DNA from 2 places in the Lysinibacillus sp. JNUCC 51 genome. Region 2 is predicted to be linked to the other one. Evidence: riboswitches for the same ligand, from Rfam matches in the RefSeq annotation. Region 2 holds a riboswitch; the other holds the start of a gene.
What was found. Region 2 has a riboswitch for glycine ahead of JNUCC51_RS20775 (amino acid permease). Riboswitches for the same ligand answer to the same signal wherever they lie in the genome.
Positions count from the first base shown of each region.

Region 1: it holds a riboswitch for glycine, as region 2 does, so the genes downstream of both, gcvT (glycine cleavage system aminomethyltransferase GcvT) here and JNUCC51_RS20775 (amino acid permease) in region 2, are expected to answer to the same signal.

Region 1 covers NZ_CP065545.1:4,181,487-4,191,089, reverse strand. The annotation lists gene JNUCC51_RS20245 (transcriptional regulator) at 1-2, opposite strand, end outside; gene JNUCC51_RS20240 (serine/threonine protein kinase) at 530-1,453, opposite strand; gene JNUCC51_RS20235 (hypothetical protein) at 1,652-2,059, shown strand; gene JNUCC51_RS20230 (hypothetical protein) at 2,107-2,424, opposite strand; gene JNUCC51_RS20225 (hypothetical protein) at 2,421-2,855, opposite strand; gene gcvPB (aminomethyl-transferring glycine dehydrogenase subunit GcvPB) at 3,021-4,484, opposite strand; gene gcvPA (aminomethyl-transferring glycine dehydrogenase subunit GcvPA) at 4,477-5,823, opposite strand; gene gcvT (glycine cleavage system aminomethyltransferase GcvT) at 5,849-6,952, opposite strand; glycine riboswitch at 7,233-7,325, opposite strand; gene JNUCC51_RS20205 (shikimate kinase) at 7,470-7,985, opposite strand; gene JNUCC51_RS20200 (hypothetical protein) at 8,005-8,205, opposite strand; gene comGF (competence type IV pilus minor pilin ComGF) at 8,183-8,608, opposite strand; gene JNUCC51_RS20190 (hypothetical protein) at 8,601-8,918, opposite strand; gene comGD (competence type IV pilus minor pilin ComGD) at 8,911-9,351, opposite strand; gene comGC (competence type IV pilus major pilin ComGC) at 9,351-9,603, opposite strand, start outside.
Region 2 covers NZ_CP065545.1:4,306,833-4,316,435, forward strand. The annotation lists one part of gene JNUCC51_RS20765 (IS3 family transposase) at 1-89, opposite strand, end outside; partial or broken gene JNUCC51_RS20770 (transposase) at 195-498, opposite strand; gene JNUCC51_RS20775 (amino acid permease) at 919-2,259, opposite strand; glycine riboswitch at 2,424-2,500, opposite strand; gene JNUCC51_RS20780 (rhodanese-like domain-containing protein) at 3,016-3,405, opposite strand; gene JNUCC51_RS20785 (lipoate--protein ligase family protein) at 3,768-4,598, shown strand; partial or broken gene JNUCC51_RS20790 (ribonucleotide reductase N-terminal alpha domain-containing protein) at 4,801-5,592, shown strand; partial or broken gene JNUCC51_RS20795 (hypothetical protein) at 5,944-6,591, shown strand; gene JNUCC51_RS20800 (HNH endonuclease) at 6,692-7,153, shown strand; partial or broken gene JNUCC51_RS20805 (hypothetical protein) at 7,390-8,517, shown strand; gene JNUCC51_RS20810 (ABC transporter ATP-binding protein) at 9,345-9,603, shown strand, end outside.

The sequences.
Region 1 (9,603 bases), 130 kb from region 2:
ATTCAGTCGGCCGTATGATTATACAGCCATCCCTCCTTTTTGTAACGAATTTCGAGTAAGCATAATCATGTAGTGAGTAGCACATAAAATATGATAATCGCGCACAAATCAACCAATAGGATACTAAAAAGTAACAAAATGGTAATTACAGACAAAGAATCATTAACTGGACTATGTATGTAATTATGTATGCCTGTTACTTAATACTAGAATTCCTAATGGTTCTATAATTTCACATGCTTACTTCACTGATGACATTATGTATCACAAAGTAACTATACAATATCTAATTTTATTGTCAATATTTACATTGGTACATACTGTAAAACAAATGTATTTAACTGGGTTTATGGTAAAAAATATACACGGTAAAATTTATGACATTTTTATATAAATAAACATATTTATTTCTTTATTTTTACTAAAAAAACAGCTTATGGATTAAAAATAGATAGTCCATAAGCCGTTATTCAAAAATATGTTTCAAACTCAAAAAAGGTACTATAGAATTATATATCGAAAAATATAGTCATTTAGCATCAAAAGAATTAAAATATTTCTTTATCCTATTGACAATATTTTCAACTTCAACGACCAGTTCCATAAATTTAAGTGAAGAGCACCGTTTTTTTGCATGCACTGCCATACCCCACATAATAGTTCTAGAAAGAATAATACTCACTTTTCCATTATATTTTCTCACATTTTCAATTTTATCCTCGATTATACGTTTTGAGCTATCCAGCGGGATAATATCTGTTAAAGAAAAATAAAATGTTGCTGCTAAACTATAAATATCTGTATACACACCTTGCTCAGATACATTCGAATATTGCTCTAAAGGAGAATACCCTGGGCTTGTAAATATTTGATAATTCTCAGCAGTTTTATAAAAAATAGCCGAACCAAAATCTAGTAAATATGGACTACCTTCAGAATCTATCATAATATTACTTGGTTTAATATCACGATGAAGTATGCCTTTTTTATGTAAATAGCTTAAAGCACCAATTAGAGGAAGGAATATACTCGTGTACAAATGGTCCCTTTCATTAATAGGAAAATCCTTTAAGTATTGATCTAATAACGTTCCCTCATAATACTCCATCACGATATAAATCGACTCATTTTCTTCAAAGTGGTCAATATATTTGACGATATTACGATGATTTATTTGCCGCATAATTAACGCTTCATTTAGAAAAATAGCTTTTAAATCCTCAAACTTCTGCTTTGTTGAAGGCAAACGATTAACGACTGTTTTATTATCTAAATCCCGTAAAGCGATGTCATTTGGAAAGAACTCTTTAATAATTAGCTGATTCCCTTCATGAATATTCTCCGCGATATAAACAAATGACAATTTACTAGTAGCAACAACTTCTTTTATTTTATATGTATCATTCAAAACACTGTTTGCTGGTAAGCTCAATTCAACTTGAATCGCTTGCATTTTTAATTTATCAGCCCTTTCAACACATGAATTACGAACAATTTGTTACATTTTCAACGCAAAATTTTATGATTATTTTAACTAAAGTACAAATTAATGTAAGTATATCAATATACACCCTTTTGTTAAATAGTTTCTTATAGGGGGGCTGGGGGGCTGGGGGGCTGGGGACTGCATTGCATGGTGGGGTTTGGCATAATGTGGTGGGGTTTATTTGGTTTTTTCTGGCATTTCGATGGTTCTATCCGGCGCTTTGATGGTTCTATCCACCTTTTTGCCGGTTCTATCCATCTTTTTGATGGTCCTATCCATCTTTTTATTTTCTTTCCGTCGCTTGGATCTTTCCTTCCGTCGCTTCCGACTTTCTTTCCGTCGCTTGGGCTCTTCTTTCCGTCGCCCGGTCTTCTTTCCGTCACCTTGGCTCTTCTTTCCGTCGCTCTCGGCTTTCTATCCGTCGCCTTGACCTTTCTTTCCGTCGCTTCGGCTCTTCTTTCCGTCGCTCTGACTTCTATCCATAACCTTGGCTCTTTTTTCCCTCGACTTGTGGGCTATCCACGTCTTTGGCTTCACTATCCACGACTTTGGCTTCACTATCCACGACTTTGACGGTTCTATCCACGTTTTTGGTGGTTCTATCCACGACTTTGATGATTCTATCCGTCGCTTTGACCTTTCTTTCCGTCGCCTCGGCTCTTCTTTCCGTCGCTCTGACTTTTATCCGTCACCTTGGCTCTTTCTTCCGTCGCTTCGAACTTTCTTTCCGTCGCCCGGTCTTCTTTCCGTCGCTTTGGCTCTTTCTTCCGTCGCTTCCGACTTTCTTTCCGTCGCTTTGGCTCGTCTTTCCGTCGCCTGGTCTTCTTTCCGTCACCTTGGCTCTTTCTTCCGTCGCTTCCGACTTTCTTTCCGTCGCTTGGATCTTTCCTTCCGTCGCTTCGAACTTTCTTTCCGTCGCCCGGTCTTCTATCCGTCACCTTGGCTCTTTCTTCCGTCGCTTCCGACTTTCTTTCCGTCGCTTGGATCTTTCCTTCCGTCGCTTCGGCTCTTCTTTCCGTCGCTTGGTCTTCCTTCCGTCACTTCGGCTCTTCTTTCCGTTGCTCTGACTTCTATCCGTCACCTTGGCTCTTTCTTCCGTCGCTTCCGACTTTCTTTCCGTCGCTTGGATCTTTCCTTCCGTCGCTTCGAACTTTCTTTCCGTCGCCCGGTCTTCTTTCCGTCGCTTTGGCTCTTTCTTCCGTCGCTTCCGACTTTCTTTCCGTCGCTTGGGCTCGTCTTTCCGTCGCCTGGTCTTCTTTCCGTCACATTGGCTCTTTCTTCCGTCGCTTCCGACATTTCTTTCCGTCGCTTTTGACTTTCCTTCCGTCGCTTTTGACTTTCCTTCCGTCACTTTTGACTTTCCTTCCATCGCTTCGGCTCTTCTTTCCGTCGCCCTGACTTCTATCCGTCACCTTGGCTCTTCTTCCCATCGCTCTATTTTCTTTCCATCACATTGCTAATGTCTAACAAAAAAGAATAAAAAAAGGCGTCCAACAAGTACTAAAGTACTCATTGTACGCCTTATAGCAGTTAATTATGCTTTTTGATAGCGAAGCACAGGTGTACGAGCAGCGCGTGTTTCATCTAGGCGAGTTACGACTGTTGTATGTGGTGCTTCTTGTACGATTGATGGATTTTCTTCTGCTTCTTTTGCAATTTGGATCATTTTATCGCAGAATGCATCTAATGTTTCTTTAGATTCTGTTTCTGTTGGCTCGATCATTAATGCTTCTTCCACATTTAATGGGAAGTAAGTTGTTGGTGGATGGTAGCCAAAGTCTAACAGACGTTTTGCGATATCTAAAGTACGAACGCCAAGTTTCTTTTGACGACGACCTGATAATACAAATTCATGTTTACAATGACGGTTATATGGTAAATCATAGAATGGCTCTAAGCGACGCATCATATAGTTTGCGTTTAGTACAGCATATTCTGTTACAGCTTTTAAGCCATCTGGACCCATTGTACGGATATAAGTGTATGCACGTACGTTGATACCAAAGTTACCGTAGTAAGGTTTAACACGTCCGATTGATTGTGGACGGTCGTAATCGAAATGGTATGTTCCTTCTTCTGTTCTTACTAAAACTGGTTTTGGAAGGAATGGAATTAAATCTGCTTTTACACCTACTGGACCTGAACCTGGGCCACCGCCACCGTGAGGACCTGTAAATGTTTTGTGTAAATTTAAGTGCACGCAGTCAAAGCCCATATCACCAGGACGTGCTTTACTCATAACCGCGTTTAAGTTTGCACCGTCATAGTATACTTTACCGCCAACAGAGTGAATAAGCTCTGCCATTTCGATAATATTTTCTTCAAATAGACCAAGTGTATTTGGATTTGTTAGCATTAATGCAGCTGTATCAGAACCAACTACTTTGCGCAAATCTTCAATATCTACTAAACCATTATCATCTGATTTAACAGTGATAGTTTCAAAGCCTGCAACAGTTGCTGATGCTGGGTTAGTACCGTGAGCAGAGTCAGGAACGATAACTTTATTACGATGGCCTTCACCATTTGCTTCATGGAATGCACGAATCATCATTAATGCTGTCCATTCACCATGAGCGCCCGCCGCTGGTTGTAATGTCACTTCATCCATACCTGTAATTTCAACTAATGAAGTTTGTAGATCGTAAAGAAGCTCCATCGCACCTTGAGCTGTTGATTCATCCTGTAATGGGTGAACATTTGCAAAACCAGAAAGTCGTGCAACAGCCTCGTTAATTTTAGGATTATATTTCATCGTACAAGAACCAAGAGGGTAGAAGCCAGAGTCTACTCCGTGGTTTCGACGAGAAAGTGCTGTATAGTGACGCATAATATCAAGCTCAGATACCTCTGGTAACTCCGCTGCTTCCGCGCGTACTAAGTTTGCTGGAAGTAAATCTGCAAGATCAACCTCTGGTACATCAAGTGCTTCTAAGCTGTAACCTACGCGACCTTCTTTTGAAATTTCAAAAATGAGTGTTTGATTTTCGTTATTCATTAAGAGCCCCCATTTCTGCAACAAGTGCATCAATTTCTTCCTTCGTGCGTAATTCTGTTACTGCGATTAGCACGTGATTTTTAAGAGAGTCATATGTTTGACCTAAAGGATAACCACCGATGATACCTTTTTCAATTAAGCCTTTATTAATTTCTTTCACACATTTATTTGTCTTCACAACGATTTCGTTAAAGTGTGCACCTTGGAATACTACTGTGAAGCCTGCCGCTTCAAAGGCATTTTTAGCATAGCGAGTTTTCGCGATATTTTGCATAGCCATTTCACGAACGCCTTGCTTACCTAAAGCAGTCATTGCTACAGATGCAGCAAGTGCAAGAAGCGCTTGGTTCGAACAAATATTAGATGTTGCTTTATCACGACGGATATGTTGTTCACGCGCTTGTAACGTTAAAACATAACCACGACGACCTTCACCGTCTACTGTTTCACCAACAAGACGACCTGGAACTTTACGCATTAGTTTCGTTGTTACTGCAAAGAAACCACAGTGTGGACCACCGAATGCTTCAGAAATACCGAAAACCTGTGCGTCCCCTACACAAATATCAGCACCTAGCTTACCAGGAGGTGTTAAAACCCCTAGTGAAAGTGGGTTTGAAGATACTACAAATAAACTTTTTGCTTCATGTGCAATATCGCCAATTACTTGTAAGTCCTCAATTTGACCAAAGAAGTTAGGATACTGTGTAATAACAGCTGCCGTATTGTCATCAATTAGTTCTTTTAAAGCTTCTACATCTGTCACACCATCTTTATGTGGAACGGTAACAATTTCAATGGATTGACCGTATGCATATGTAGCAACGACATCGCGATACTCAGGATGAACCGCCTCAGATACTATAATTTTCTTACGTCTTGTATGTCCAGCTGCAAGCATACCAGCTTCAGCTAATGCTGTTCCTCCATCATACATAGAAGAGTTTGCAAGATCCATACCTGTAAGCTCTGCAATCATCGTTTGGAATTCAAAAATTGCTTGTAATTCCCCTTGTGAAATTTCTGGTTGATAAGGAGTATACGCTGTGTAAAACTCCGAACGAGAAATAACGTGATCCACGATAATTGGTTTATAGTGGTTGTATACGCCTGCACCTAAAAACGATACGTTAGCATTTGTATCTTTGTTTTTCGCAGCAAGTGCCGTTAATTCTTTTAATAAAGCTGATTCAGATTTTGCTTCTTTAATATCATATAGGCCTTTAAAACGTACTTTTTCTGGAATATCCTCAAATAACTCATCAACTGAGGATACGCCAATTACGTCTAACATTTCTTGTTTATCTTGCTCCGTCATTGGTAAATAACGATGTTTCATAAATGTAGGTCCCTCTTTTCAACTTTTATTTTGAACGCTTGTAAAACGGTGTTTCAACTGTTACTACCTTTAAGTGCTTACCACGAATTTCGATTTCCAATTCAGTTCCGATAGTTGTGAATTGACTGTCAATTAATGCGTGACCAACATTACGTTTAGAGGAAGGAAGCTGAGTACCTGTTGTCACTTCACCGATTTCCTTACCATCCTTAAACACTTTATAGCCATGACGAGGAATTCCTTTATCGATCATTTCAATACCTACAATTTTACGTGACAGTCCATTTTCTTTTTGTGCCACTAATGCATCATGACCATTAAAATCCTCTTTATTTAATTTCACAGCAAAACCAATACCAGCCTCAAGAGGTGAAATTGTCGCTGATAGCTCTTGCCCGTATAATGGAAGACCCGCTTCAAAGCGAAGTGTATCACGGCAACCTAAACCTGCTGGAACTACGCCCTTGTCTTTTCCAGCCTCTAAAATTTCATTCCATAACGCTTTAATATCTTCTGGAGAGCCGTATAGTTCAAAACCATCTTCTCCTGTGTAACCACTACGAGATACTAATGCTTTATGACCAGCAACTTCAACATCTGCTTGGAATCGGAAGTATTTAATCGTTTTTAAATCAGTGTCTGTTAATGTTTGAAGAACCTCTTCTGCTAATGGACCTTGAAGGGCAATTTGTGCATATGCATCTGATTGATTGTCGATAGTCACATCATATTGATGTTGATTTTCCATCATCCAATCATAATCTTTTTCAATATTTGCCGCATTTACGCACAATAAATAATGATTGTCTGCTAATTTATACGTTAATAAATCATCGACAACTCCACCATCTTCATAGCACATTGCATTATATTGCGCTTGACCAACTGCAATTTTTGAAATATCATTTGTCAAAAGATTTTGTAAAAAATCTAGTGAATTAGGCCCAGTTACTAAAATTTCACCCATATGTGATACATCAAATAAGCCAGCACGATTACGTACTGCATCATGCTCTTCTTTAATAGAAGAAAATTGCACAGGTAATTCCCATCCACCGAAGTCGATTGTTTTACCACCATACTTTGCATATTCTTCAAATAGAGGTGTACGTTTTAATTCACTCGTCATTATTTTTGCCCCCTTATTGTTAGTTACATTTTTACTGGTAGTAGTTCGTCTGCTTTTTATTAGTACAATCATGCTTCCCCTGTTTGTTCATTCAAAAAAGGAATAGGAACTAACAACATTAGGCAAAACATTCAGACATAAAAAAAGACAGACGAACCCCTTTTCGGGATTCTCTGTCCTTAAACCTGAAAGTTACACCAGACTGGCTCGCATTACTACAATGCCAATCAGCCGGCTTTCCCCTTTGGTGGCTGTAGTACTACAGCTCTCTCCAGAGTTGCGTCTTGTACGAGTCCTTTTACCTGAGAGATTCATAACATTTTGTTATTTGCTCCTTCGGTGACGTCTACACGTGCTCTCCCCGCACAATCATCCGCCCAAGATTCATCTTGGTACTATTTAGTATTCAATGAACATTTAGTTACTTATTTGTCTATATCCTAACATTAAATGCATTGAAAAGGCAATCATTTTTTAATTTATATTAAAACACGAACATTATTTTATATTATTTTAATCATTGTTCGCCTTTCAACCTTTTAACTTGGAATACTAAATACTCAAGAATTTGGCGGAGTGTTCTGCCCTCTGTTAACACTTGTATATGTCCAGTCTCACGATAGAATCTTCTTCTGTAATGATACAGCTTCTCTAACTCCTCTTTCGTTGAACTCTGTACAATTGGTCTGTTCGGATCATGCTGTATTCGTTTGTATATATCTTCGAATGTCGCATCTAAAAAAAACACGAGCCCACTGCGTCTCATTATTTTTCGATTTTCAGCATTGATTGCAACTCCACCACCTGTTGAAATAATACAAGCTTCGTCTCTGAATTTTTTCAAAAATTCTGTTTCTATTTCTCGAAAACGTGCTTCCCCGTATTTTTCAAATATCTGTGGAATTGTCATTCCCTGCTGCCGAACAATCTCATGATCCATATCATAATATGGCATCTTTAATAAATAGCTTAAACGTCTTCCTAACGCACTTTTGCCGGAGCCCATAAAACCAACTAAATATATTTTTCGCATTCGAATCACCTTCTTATAACTACGATTCTACACTGTCTGACAAAATTTGTCCTAATAAATTTATCGTAGCTCGAATATTCAGCTTTTCTAGGTCATCATATGTTCGAAACTGAATCTCATAAGACGTACAATACGTAAGAACAAAAGTAGTTACAAAAAATAATAATGCAATTGCGATTAAAAAAATAGCCCCTCTGTCATTTTTCAATAACTGGAACATAGAAAGTTCGCTCCTTTTTGATACCACTTGGAAGTTCAACAGCTATTGTTAACATATCTTTTTCATATTGGAACTGACATTTATTAATACCAATTAGCATTGGTACATGACCACCATTTACTTGATCACGAATTAAATTGCTATAACAATCGATATTATGAATGGTATCTGCTTCCTGGAATGTTATTCTCTTTTGATCTTGTCGAATCGTTAATGAAGAAATATCCTTTAAATACATATTCAAATCATAAACAAAAAGCTCCCACTTTGATTGTTCATCAGATAGTACCGTTGTTTTCATTTCTGCAAACCAAAGCATTATGAACACAACAAGATGCGCAATAAGCACAAAAACAACTAATTGAAACAATGCTTCTAATAAAGTATAACCTCGCTCATTCATCTACTACACCTGTCAGTTGTATACATTTTTTGCGTAATTCTCGCGTATTTAGAAAACTTACACATATCCCATGTCCATTCATAGACCATTGATAATCTACATTTTCAATGGTTTTAGTGCCTTCCGTTTGCTGTAAATTGCGAAAACGCTTTAAGCCTTCATAGGCAGTTTCAGCTGCGATGACTTCTAACTTCTTGTTATAAAGAGTCGATTTCATCGTGTAGCTGATCGGTATTAATGTTGTGCATAATAACATAACAATAACTACTGATAAAATTGTTTCTACAAATGAATAACCGGATTCATTCAACTCTCGACCTCCCTCGTCCTAACGTAATCACAATTTTTTTAGTGCCTTTAGGCGTTTTAAAATAAACAGTCCCTGGAGTCATGACGTTTCCATTGAAATTGTATATAATCGTATAAATTGAACTTGAAGAAGGTATGAGCTCAACCCCTTTCGGAAAAGGTCGTTCAAATAATTCTGTAAAAATATCCTTTTTAATGATGTATCTCTTTGATGAGCTCTCAAATTTTATCGAGATATATTCCCCTTGTTGCATACTATAAGTTTGGATATATTGAATATCTAATTGAATTTGTGTAAAAAACTGCTCAAGTTCCCTAGTTTCCGCTGCTTTTAACGAATACTTTACGACAATCGTTGACAAACAAATAACGATAAACAATACAAAGAGCATTTCGACAAACGTATAACCCCGCTCACTTTTTACAGCATCCATCAGCTACCAGATCTAGTATCAGAAGAGGTCTTCGCCAATCGTACCTCGCCGTCATTAGTGATCATAATCTCTTCTTTATTAGGACACGTCGTTTCATTCTTTTTCAAATATCCTTTTGCTACCAAATCTTCAATTGTTGGATATTCCATAAAATCTACACGATATGCCTCGACCTGCCCCTGCACCATGGAAATATACGCTTTACACCCCTTCTCATCGACGGTGGCAAAATGTTTCGTAACATTTGGGATT
Region 2 (9,603 bases):
TCACAAATTTCTCGAATAGAATAAAGCTCTTCCTCTACATATTGAAGAGCTAACAATTTCATTTCAGGTGTTATTAGTTGTTTCGTCATAAAAAAACTCCCCATTTAATAAACAGATTTTATTTTTTAATCTGTCTACCTAATGGGGAGCATATCAATTTTGAACAGGAAGTGCCTTATTTCCGTCTATATTCCTTATTCATTTTTGTTTAGTAGCTTTAATATCCGTTTCAAATTGACAGCGAATATCGTTGTGGCACCCTGTATTTCCATGCCTAAAAAACCCGCAGTCGATGCCGTATCGTACCCGTGTCCGTTTTTTAATTCACTATTCTTCGCTTCTACTTTGTAGCGATTTTCGGATAATTGCTTAAATGCTTCCGTATTTTGAAATACTTCTTGTTCGTCATGTGTCCAACTTTATTTTGACAGAATACGTTTTACTTTTTGCGCCTTCTTTATAACAGCCCTTTCTCATTGGACATACTTTGCATTTTTCATTAAATGAAGGGTTTCTTGATTTGAAATCATCGGGGGGCACCAACTGCACATTAATTCTTTTATTATAAAGGAAAGCGTGACTAAAATAATAGTTTGATACATTGCGTTGTTTGGAGAAGCATCGCTCGACTCCAGCGGGAAAGCGAGACAGACGAGACCCCGCACGAAGCGAAGCGTAGGAGGAGGCTTGGCGCTCGCCCGCGGAAAGCGAGCGGAATGCTTCGGAAAACAACAGTAGGGTCACAATGCCAAATGTAAAAAGGTGAGATGATATGGACTTTTTCAGTGCCATCGTAAATATACGAAGTCATCTTTTTTGTTTATTTTGCTGTGGTTTCACTTTCGGGCAAAAAATAAAGTCCTGAATAGGATCACTTTCTGTAAAGTGTCACTATCCAGGACATTTCATTTCACCGTATTAGTTCTTTCTTTTCATTTTATAAATAATCATTAGTATGATAAACCAAATTGGTGTTAACAGTAATGCGGTACGTGTTGCCTCGGAAATGAACATCACTACTAATAGAAATGCAAAGAAGGCGAGTACTAAATAGTTCACAAACGGAGTAAAAGGTGCCTTGAAGATCGATGCTTCATGAAGTGCACGATTTTTACGTTTATAAATGATATGAGAGATTAAAATAATACTCCACACCCAAATAAAGCAAATAGCACTAATTGTCGTTACAACACTAAAGGCGTTTTCAGGCATTAGTTTACTTAGTAAAGCACCGGCGGAAACTACAATTGCAGACACAACGAGTGCGTTACTTGGAACACTGTTCTTATTAAGCTTTGCAAACTTTGGCGAAGCTTGCTTGTTGTTTCCAAGATTAAAAAGCATACGGCTTGTGGAAAATAACCCACTATTACCAGCTGAAGCGGCAGATGTTAGTACGACAAAATTAATAATACCTGCAGCAATGGGAATACCAGCTAGCGTAAATACTTGTACAAATGGGCTACTTGAGGCAGACATTTCATACCAAGGATTAATACATAAAATAACAAATAATGCCCCTACGTAGAATAATAAAATGCGTAATGGAATTTTGTTAATGGCAGAAGGGATATTTTTTTTAGGATCGGCCGTTTCTGCAGCAGATACCCCTACTAATTCGACACCAACAAAAGCGAAAACAACCATTTGGAATGCCATTAGGAATCCGTATAGGCCGTTCGGGAATAACCCACCATGTGCCCAAAGATTTTCAACTGTTACTGTGCCAGAGCTCGTTTGAAAGCCTGTAAATAACATGATTAGGCCAATAACAATCAGCGCCACAATTGTGATGACTTTTATAAGTGCAAACCAAAATTCTAGTTCGCCAAATAGTTTTACAGTTAGTAAATTTAAAATTAATAACAGTACTAGACAGCCAATTGCAGGCACCCATTGAGGTATATCAAACCAATAATGTGTATAAACGCCGACAGCAATAATATCTGCCATAGCAGTCATGATCCAGCAGAACCAGTATGTCCAGCCAGTGATGTAACCTGCCCATGGTCCTATGTATTCAGATGCAAAATCAGTAAATGATGTATAGCCAGCATTTGATAATAATAGTTCACCTAATGCCCGCATAACAAAAAATAAGGCGGTTCCGACAATGAGATAGGCAAAAATTATGGATGGTCCGGCTAAAGCAATGGCTTTACCTGATCCTAAAAATAAGCCAGTACCTATTGTTCCGCCAATTGCAATGAGCTGCACATGGCGATTTTTTAAATCTCGTTTTAATTGTTGTTGTTCCACGTTGATCCCCCTCAAAGATACGTAAAAACTATGACTGGAAAATAAAAAAGAGACTAGTAGTGACACTAGTCTCGTAAACGACAGAATAACAAATACCAATTACGGATGTTGTACGTAAAAAAAAGAAAACATTCGTGTGGTATAGCTTTCATGTTGAAAGTTAATATTACTCCTCTGTCCTTTTGCCTGAGATAGTGAACCCTTCGGCGACGCAAAATGCGCTCTCTCCAGAACTGCTCCTGCTATAGTGTTATCCATAGCATTCATAGCTTGTATTGTATGTCTTGATGACATTATTTTAAGATATTATACATCCTATCAGTGCCTGCTTAATTATTCAAGAGTAAATTTCAGTTATTTTCAGAAAAAAAGAAGATTGGAGTTCGTCTAGGTAAATATTTAACGAAAAATAGTATTTTTAGACATATGTTAATATAAGGATAATGTTTAATTTAAGGTGTTAAAAAAGGTGAACTATTTAAACAAGCATGGGAAGCGCCTTGCATTATGGCAAGGGATTTGTGATAAGAGTAGTATATTACCTCACGTTGCTTTAACTTCCTTGTCAGACGTTATACAATATATATATATAATATAGTAGAAACTCAGAATTTTTTACAAAAAGTAAACCATCTCATAGTTATTTGAGATGGTTTCTTTTTTATAAAACAAAGTAATATAGGTAAATATAAATAAATTTACTTAGTTTTCATGAGTAGATTTATTAATATTAGTCACTTATGTCTTATCGATTTTTTAAATTTGTTTTTTGGACTTTATTTTACCTGTCCAAGTACGGAAGCCGCCTTGAAGTTGGTAAATTTGGTTGTAGCCACGTTTTTTAAGAAACATAGCAGCACGTGAGCTACGGCCTGTATTTTGACAGTATAAATATACTGGTAAATCTGGGCGGATTTCTTTGTAACGTTGACGTAGAGTTGTTGAAGGAACATTGCGCGCGCCAAGGATGTGACCAGCATCAAATTCTTTTTGTTCACGTACGTCGATAAGCTGTGCTTTACGATAGCCTTCAATAAATTGTTCTTGTGTTAGGTTTGTTACGGCTTTTTTTAGTCGTAGGGCATTGATACCGATATATGCAATTACGACTACTAAAATTACACCGATTGTGATAAGTATGTTCAAAATTTCTTACCCCTTTCTATCTTCTTTATTATTATAAAAGATGCGCTAGCGATAGTCCAATGAGTTTGATAAAATTAATTAGATTGTGGCTAGAATTAATCTATCTTTATTAATACGGATTATATTAGTGTACTGTCACAGAACCATTCCACTATTTTCTTGGATTAGGATGGGAGATACTTTTATAAAGCATAGAACTAAACGCAGAGTGTTAAAATGAGGCTGAGAGAATCCTTTGGTTTCATCGGACGCAACCAAGAAAGCGCACAGCCAGAATGGAAATCTACCTCACGTAATTGTGATGAGACTTATTTTTGCACACATTCGCAAAGTTTAATTTAATATTTTTAGGAGATGAATATATGACAACTTGGTATTTTTTAAATTCAGGGAAATGCAGCCCTTCTTTTAATATGGCTTTAGATGAGGCATTACTTGATTGGCATAGTGAAGGTTTAATCCCACCAGTCATTCGTTTTTATGAATGGGAGCCAGCAACTCTTTCGATTGGCTATTTTCAACAAGCAAAAAGAGATATTAATCTAGAAGCGGTAAGAGAACAAGGACTAGGCTTTGTTCGTCGTCCAACGGGTGGTAGAGCTGTTTTACATGAACATGAGTTGACGTATAGCGTCATTGTTTCAGAAAGCTATCCAGATATGCCTGAATCAGTGACAGAGGCATATAGAGTGTTAAGTGAAGGTATATTGCAAGGTTTTCATAATCTAGGTATGGATGCTTATTTTAGTGTACCTGATACAGAAGAACAAAGAGCAGACTTAAAGAAACCAAAAAGCGCAGTTTGCTTTGATGCACCAAGCTGGTATGAGCTTGTTGTAGAAGGTAAAAAAGTAGCAGGTAGTGCACAAACTCGTCAAAAAGGTGTTATTCTACAGCACGGAGCTATTTTACTTGATTTAGATCAAGAAAAATTATTGTCTGTCTTCAATTTTTCAAGTGAAGAGGCAAAGGACCGTATGCGTAGAAAGATGCCAGAGAAAGCGGTTGCTATCAATAACCTTGTTAAAGAACCTGTGACTATTGAACAATGTGTGACAGCTTTTAGAGATGGTTTTGCAAAATCGTTGCAAATTGATTTAAAACCATTTACACTTTCTGAGGAGCAATTAGAATATGTACATGCACTAGAAGAAAAAAAATATGCATGTGATGATTGGAACTTCAAAAAATAAAAAATGGTATAAGAAAAATATTTTTTTTTCGTTCAAACCTTGTAGTAACAAGCAGTTCGGATTCTATTCGAAATTGCAAGAGTTGAATTAAAAAACTATATATAGTATCTTTTTTAAAGAAATATACACAATATGTAGTGTTTAACGACACATGATATTGTGTATTTATATTTGTAAGGCAGAAAATAAGGGAGGCAAAACGATGGTACTCACAAATCATCAACCCGAAGTAAACAAATTTGAACAGTTAAACAAAGATATTGAACAATTTCCACAGGTGCACCCTGTAACGCCTGATATGCACATTAAGCATAAAGGTGTATCAAGGCTCGTGATGATCGATCGCTACTCGTTTAAGGATACGGAGAAGAAAACATTAAAAGCCGGTGATTTCGTCGTATTAACAGTGAAGGCAGATCCAAAATTCCCTGCACGTGGTTTAGGGACAATTCAAAAGCTTGATATGTCTACAAAAACAGCAGATATTTTGATTGAGGAAGATTACCGTAGTGCTTTAGATGATCCAAAAGAGCAAGAAACGGGTGTGATTACGCGTTCGATTGACGTGCTAGAAAAGCCTCTTGAAATATTTTATGAACAAATCGCAAAACGAAATGCAACAGGGCTTGCTTCTGTTGAAAAAACACAAGAGAAACGCCAAGAATGGTTTGAGAAGTTTTATGAGCAGTTAGTATCATTAAAATTCATTCCAGCTGGACGAGTTATATACGGGGCAGGTTCTGAAACAGATGTAACCTTCTTCAACTGTTATGTAATGCCATTTGTAGCAGATTCACGTGAAGGAATCAGTGATCACCGTAAGCAAGTAATGGAAATTATGAGCCGCGGTGGTGGTGTAGGGACAAATGGTTCAACATTGCGTCCACGTAACACTTTAGCACGTGGTGTAAATGGTAAATCATCTGGCTCTGTATCATGGTTAGATGATATTGCCAAGCTGACTCATCTTGTTGAACAAGGTGGCTCGCGTCGTTAAGACTCGGCGACGTAATCTCGTGAATTGCTGGAACACCCTTAGAGCTTTTTTTGCTACAACGTAAGCTGCAAAGCTAGGCGTGAATGCTTGAAAAAAGAAAAGATTGGGCAATCAGCAGCGAAGCATCTATGGAAACGTAGATGAACGTTCAACGACTATTGAAACTTTCTAAGCTTGTCAAAGTATGAAAGAAGTAAATCATATGAGGCGGAGACGCTCTTATGAGGCACGAGACAAAGAACAATATTCTTTGATGATATAGTCTGATCTTATGTGAAAGCATAAGAGTATGGCAGAAATGACCATGCCAGAAAAATTAAATTCAATATTTTTCTGTAACAAAAAATGGGAGCACAAATGATTATGTTAGCAGATTGGCATCCTGATATCGTGGAATTTATTATTTCAAAAATGCAAAATCCACGAATTCTACGATACTTAATCGAAAATACAACGGATAAAACAATTATTCGTCTAGCAAAAGAAAAATTAAACTTTAAACCTCTTTCATTCCAAGAGGAAGCTATGTATCAAGGTATTGTAAACTATAAAGGTATCGAAGGCTTAGGCGGCTTTGATATGGCTATTATTCGTGAAGCAGAAAACAAGCTTCGTGATGGTGGTACTTATACTGTTCACAATCCAGAGTTTTTAACTGGTGCAAATATTTCTGTAACATTAACAAAAGAATTTATGGAAGCAGTTGAAAGTGACGCTGAATTCGAGCTTCGTTTCCCAGCTGTTGAAGAATATACAAAAGAAGAAATGGCTATTTACAACAGTGAGTGGCATAAAGTTGGAGATGTGCGCGAATGGGAGAAAATGGGCTATAAAGTACGCACTTACCGCACGATTAAAGCGAAAGAATTATGGAATTTAATCAACGTTTGTGCAACGTACTCTGCAGAACCAGGTATTTTCTTCATCGACAACGCCAATGACATGACTAACGCAAAAGCTTATGGTCAAAGCGTTGTAGCGACAAATCCGTGTGGTGGACTTCGCCTCACGTTAAAAATTGCGGGATAAAGCGGGAAGGCTGAGAAATAGTAATTAACGATACTTTCAACATGATTCTTATTTGTTAGGTGATAACATGACAAAACAATGTAGGAAGTGTAATAAGATAAAAAATTTAAGTTGTTTTGGAAAACGATCCGACAGTAAAGATGGCTATAGAAACGATTGTAAAGAGTGTGTATCTCAAAGAGTGAAGGTTTGGGGAAAAAATAACTTTTGGAAAAATCGAGCGAAATCTTTTAATAATGGCTCTGGAAGAAGAAATGGAAAAGCTGGAGATATTATTAGAAATTCAGACCCTATATCTGAGAATGACTTGAAAAAGCTCTATGAATCTGAACCATTTTGTAGCTATTGTAAAATTGAACTTGAAAAGGAACAAGTAGTATTTGAACATATAACCCCTCTAAGTAGAGGTGGAAAGCATTGTATCCAGAATGTTTGTATAAGCTGTCATGATTGTAATCAACTTAAAGGGACAAGAACGGAAGATGAATTTCAGAAGTTCATATTTAGTTACATTGAAAGATTTCGTTAATTATTTGCTAATCCGAACCGAAGGCTAAAGGTAAAACTTCAGTCAGGGGCAACGCATACCCGGTGATCCTACCTAGTAGACTATAATCCGGGCACGAGACCGCAACATTACACAATATAATAAATACTAGCCTAACTAAAGAAAGAAAAAAGTGTGTAATGAAAATGTATGCTGAACTTACAGGAATTGAACTGTAAGAACTAGGGGATAAAAAGCCTTTAGGATAACAATAATTGGAACAACCACTTGCACCATATTCTGTGTGTAACTTAGCAGCTGTGAACTTAGCACAGTTTGCGAATAAAGAAGATCAAACAATTGATTACGAAGCACTCCGTGAAACAGTTCGTGTTGGTGTTCGTATGCAGGATAATGTAATTGATGCTACACCATACTTCTTAGAAGAAAACCGTGTACAAGCTCTAGGAGAGCGTCGTGTTGGCTTAGGTGTAATGGGCTTAGCGGACTTACTAATTTATTGTGAGAAAGAATACGGCTCAGAAGCGGGTAATGAGCTAGTTGATGAAATCTTTAAAACGATTGCAGAGACTGCTTATGAAGCTTCAACAGAACTTGCAAAAGAACGTGGTAGCTTCCCATTCCTTGTAGGAGCAACTGAGGAAGAGACAGCACGTTTACGTAAAGCATTCACTGAAACTGGCTTTATGCAAAAAATGCCTGCACACATTAAAGAGCAAATTTTAGCAACAGGTATTCGCAACTCGCATTTACTAACAGTAGCTCCAACTGGTTCTACTGGTACGATGGTTGGCGTGGCAACGGGTCTTGAGCCATACTTCTCATTCACATATTACCGTTCTGGTCGCCTAGGTAAATTTATCGAGGTAAAAGCAGAAATCGTACAAGAATTTTTAGAACGTCATCCGGAAGTAGATGAGAATAATCTTCCTAATTGGTTCGTTACAGCGATGGAATTAAAACCAGAAGCACATGCTGATGTACAATGTATCATCCAAAAATGGATTGATTCATCTATTTCAAAAACTGTAAACGCGCCAAAAGGTTATACAGTACAGCAAGTTGAAAAAGTATATGAGCGCTTATATAAAGGCGGCGCTAAAGGTGGTACGGTCTATGTAGATGGTAGCCGTGATTCACAAGTACTGACACTAAAAGCTGAAGAAAATGATATGGATCAACTATCATTCGAGGAAGAATTAGTAGAAGTACCAACGAAGCGTCCGGTTGTATTAGTAGATACAATTCAAGCGTTAGAATCGACAACAGTTATCGGTTCAGATGTAGGGAATACTTGCCCTGTATGCCGTAAAGGAACTGTAGAAGAAATCGGTGGCTGTAATACATGTACAAACTGTGCTGCACAGTTAAAATGTGGCCTATAAACCGTTTATAAAAAAGATGTGATGTTAAAAATAAACTCGCGAAGTTTTGCCCCTTTGGATATGATTATCTAAAGGGGCGTTTTTGTGTCGAAAAGAAAAAGAACATTGAAAATCGATAGGTGGATTAAAGAAGCTGGAGTGGGTGTGGATTATATGCAGTAGTTAAACTTCAGGATGTTTCATAGTTAGTAAGGTCCGCTCGTTAAAAGATTTTAAAATAAATAAGCAGCATGAATTAATATCAATTTAATAAAAAAAACCATTTGATTATGCATTTAACAGACTTAAAGTATCAGCATCTTGCTGGTGCTTTTTTTGTGGTGTGCGTAGCTTGCACATGAACTTTAGGGTGCAAGTTCCAATCTCTGAAGGAAGTAACAACCTGCCCGGGGAACACTACTACATATAAGGCTAAATCCGATTGAGTTTCCTCAATAAAACAAAGTGCTTTCTTTTGAAGACAGTATCTGATAAATAAGGTGGAAAGATGGTGGGAAAGTGTATGTGCTTATCCGGGGAGCTCTGACAGAAACGTGAAAATACTTTCAGAACCTACTTGGTGAAAAGTAGGTGGTCTATTAGAGTTTCATAGAACACCTAAAGGAGAAAGTAATTTGCTAATCATGAAGCAGTCCGGCTGTTCAAATTAGCTGAACTTGTAAAACAAGTGCTGCCACAGGGAATCTTGTTGACAGTTAGGAATAAAAATAGAACACCTAAATCTAATACTTTGGACATCTAAGTATAGAGGAGCAGATTGTATGCATGGAATGAAAAACAGTAGAATTCTCGAGTTATAGTATGTATGTAAATTAGGAGGGTGAACCATGCAGGATTACAATGTAAAGGTAGAAAAATTAACAAAGAATTATGGGAAAAAAGCTGTTCTGAAAGGAATAGACTTTACTGCTAAAAAAGGTGAAATTATTGGAGTTATCGGTAAAAATGGTGCTGGGAAATCGACATTTTTGGAAATTTTAATGACGATTAAAGATTATAATGACGGTAAGGTAGTTGTTTTTGGTGATGACTTAAAGGAAGTTGATCAAACTCAGCTGGAAAAAATCAAAAGTAATATTTCTGCTG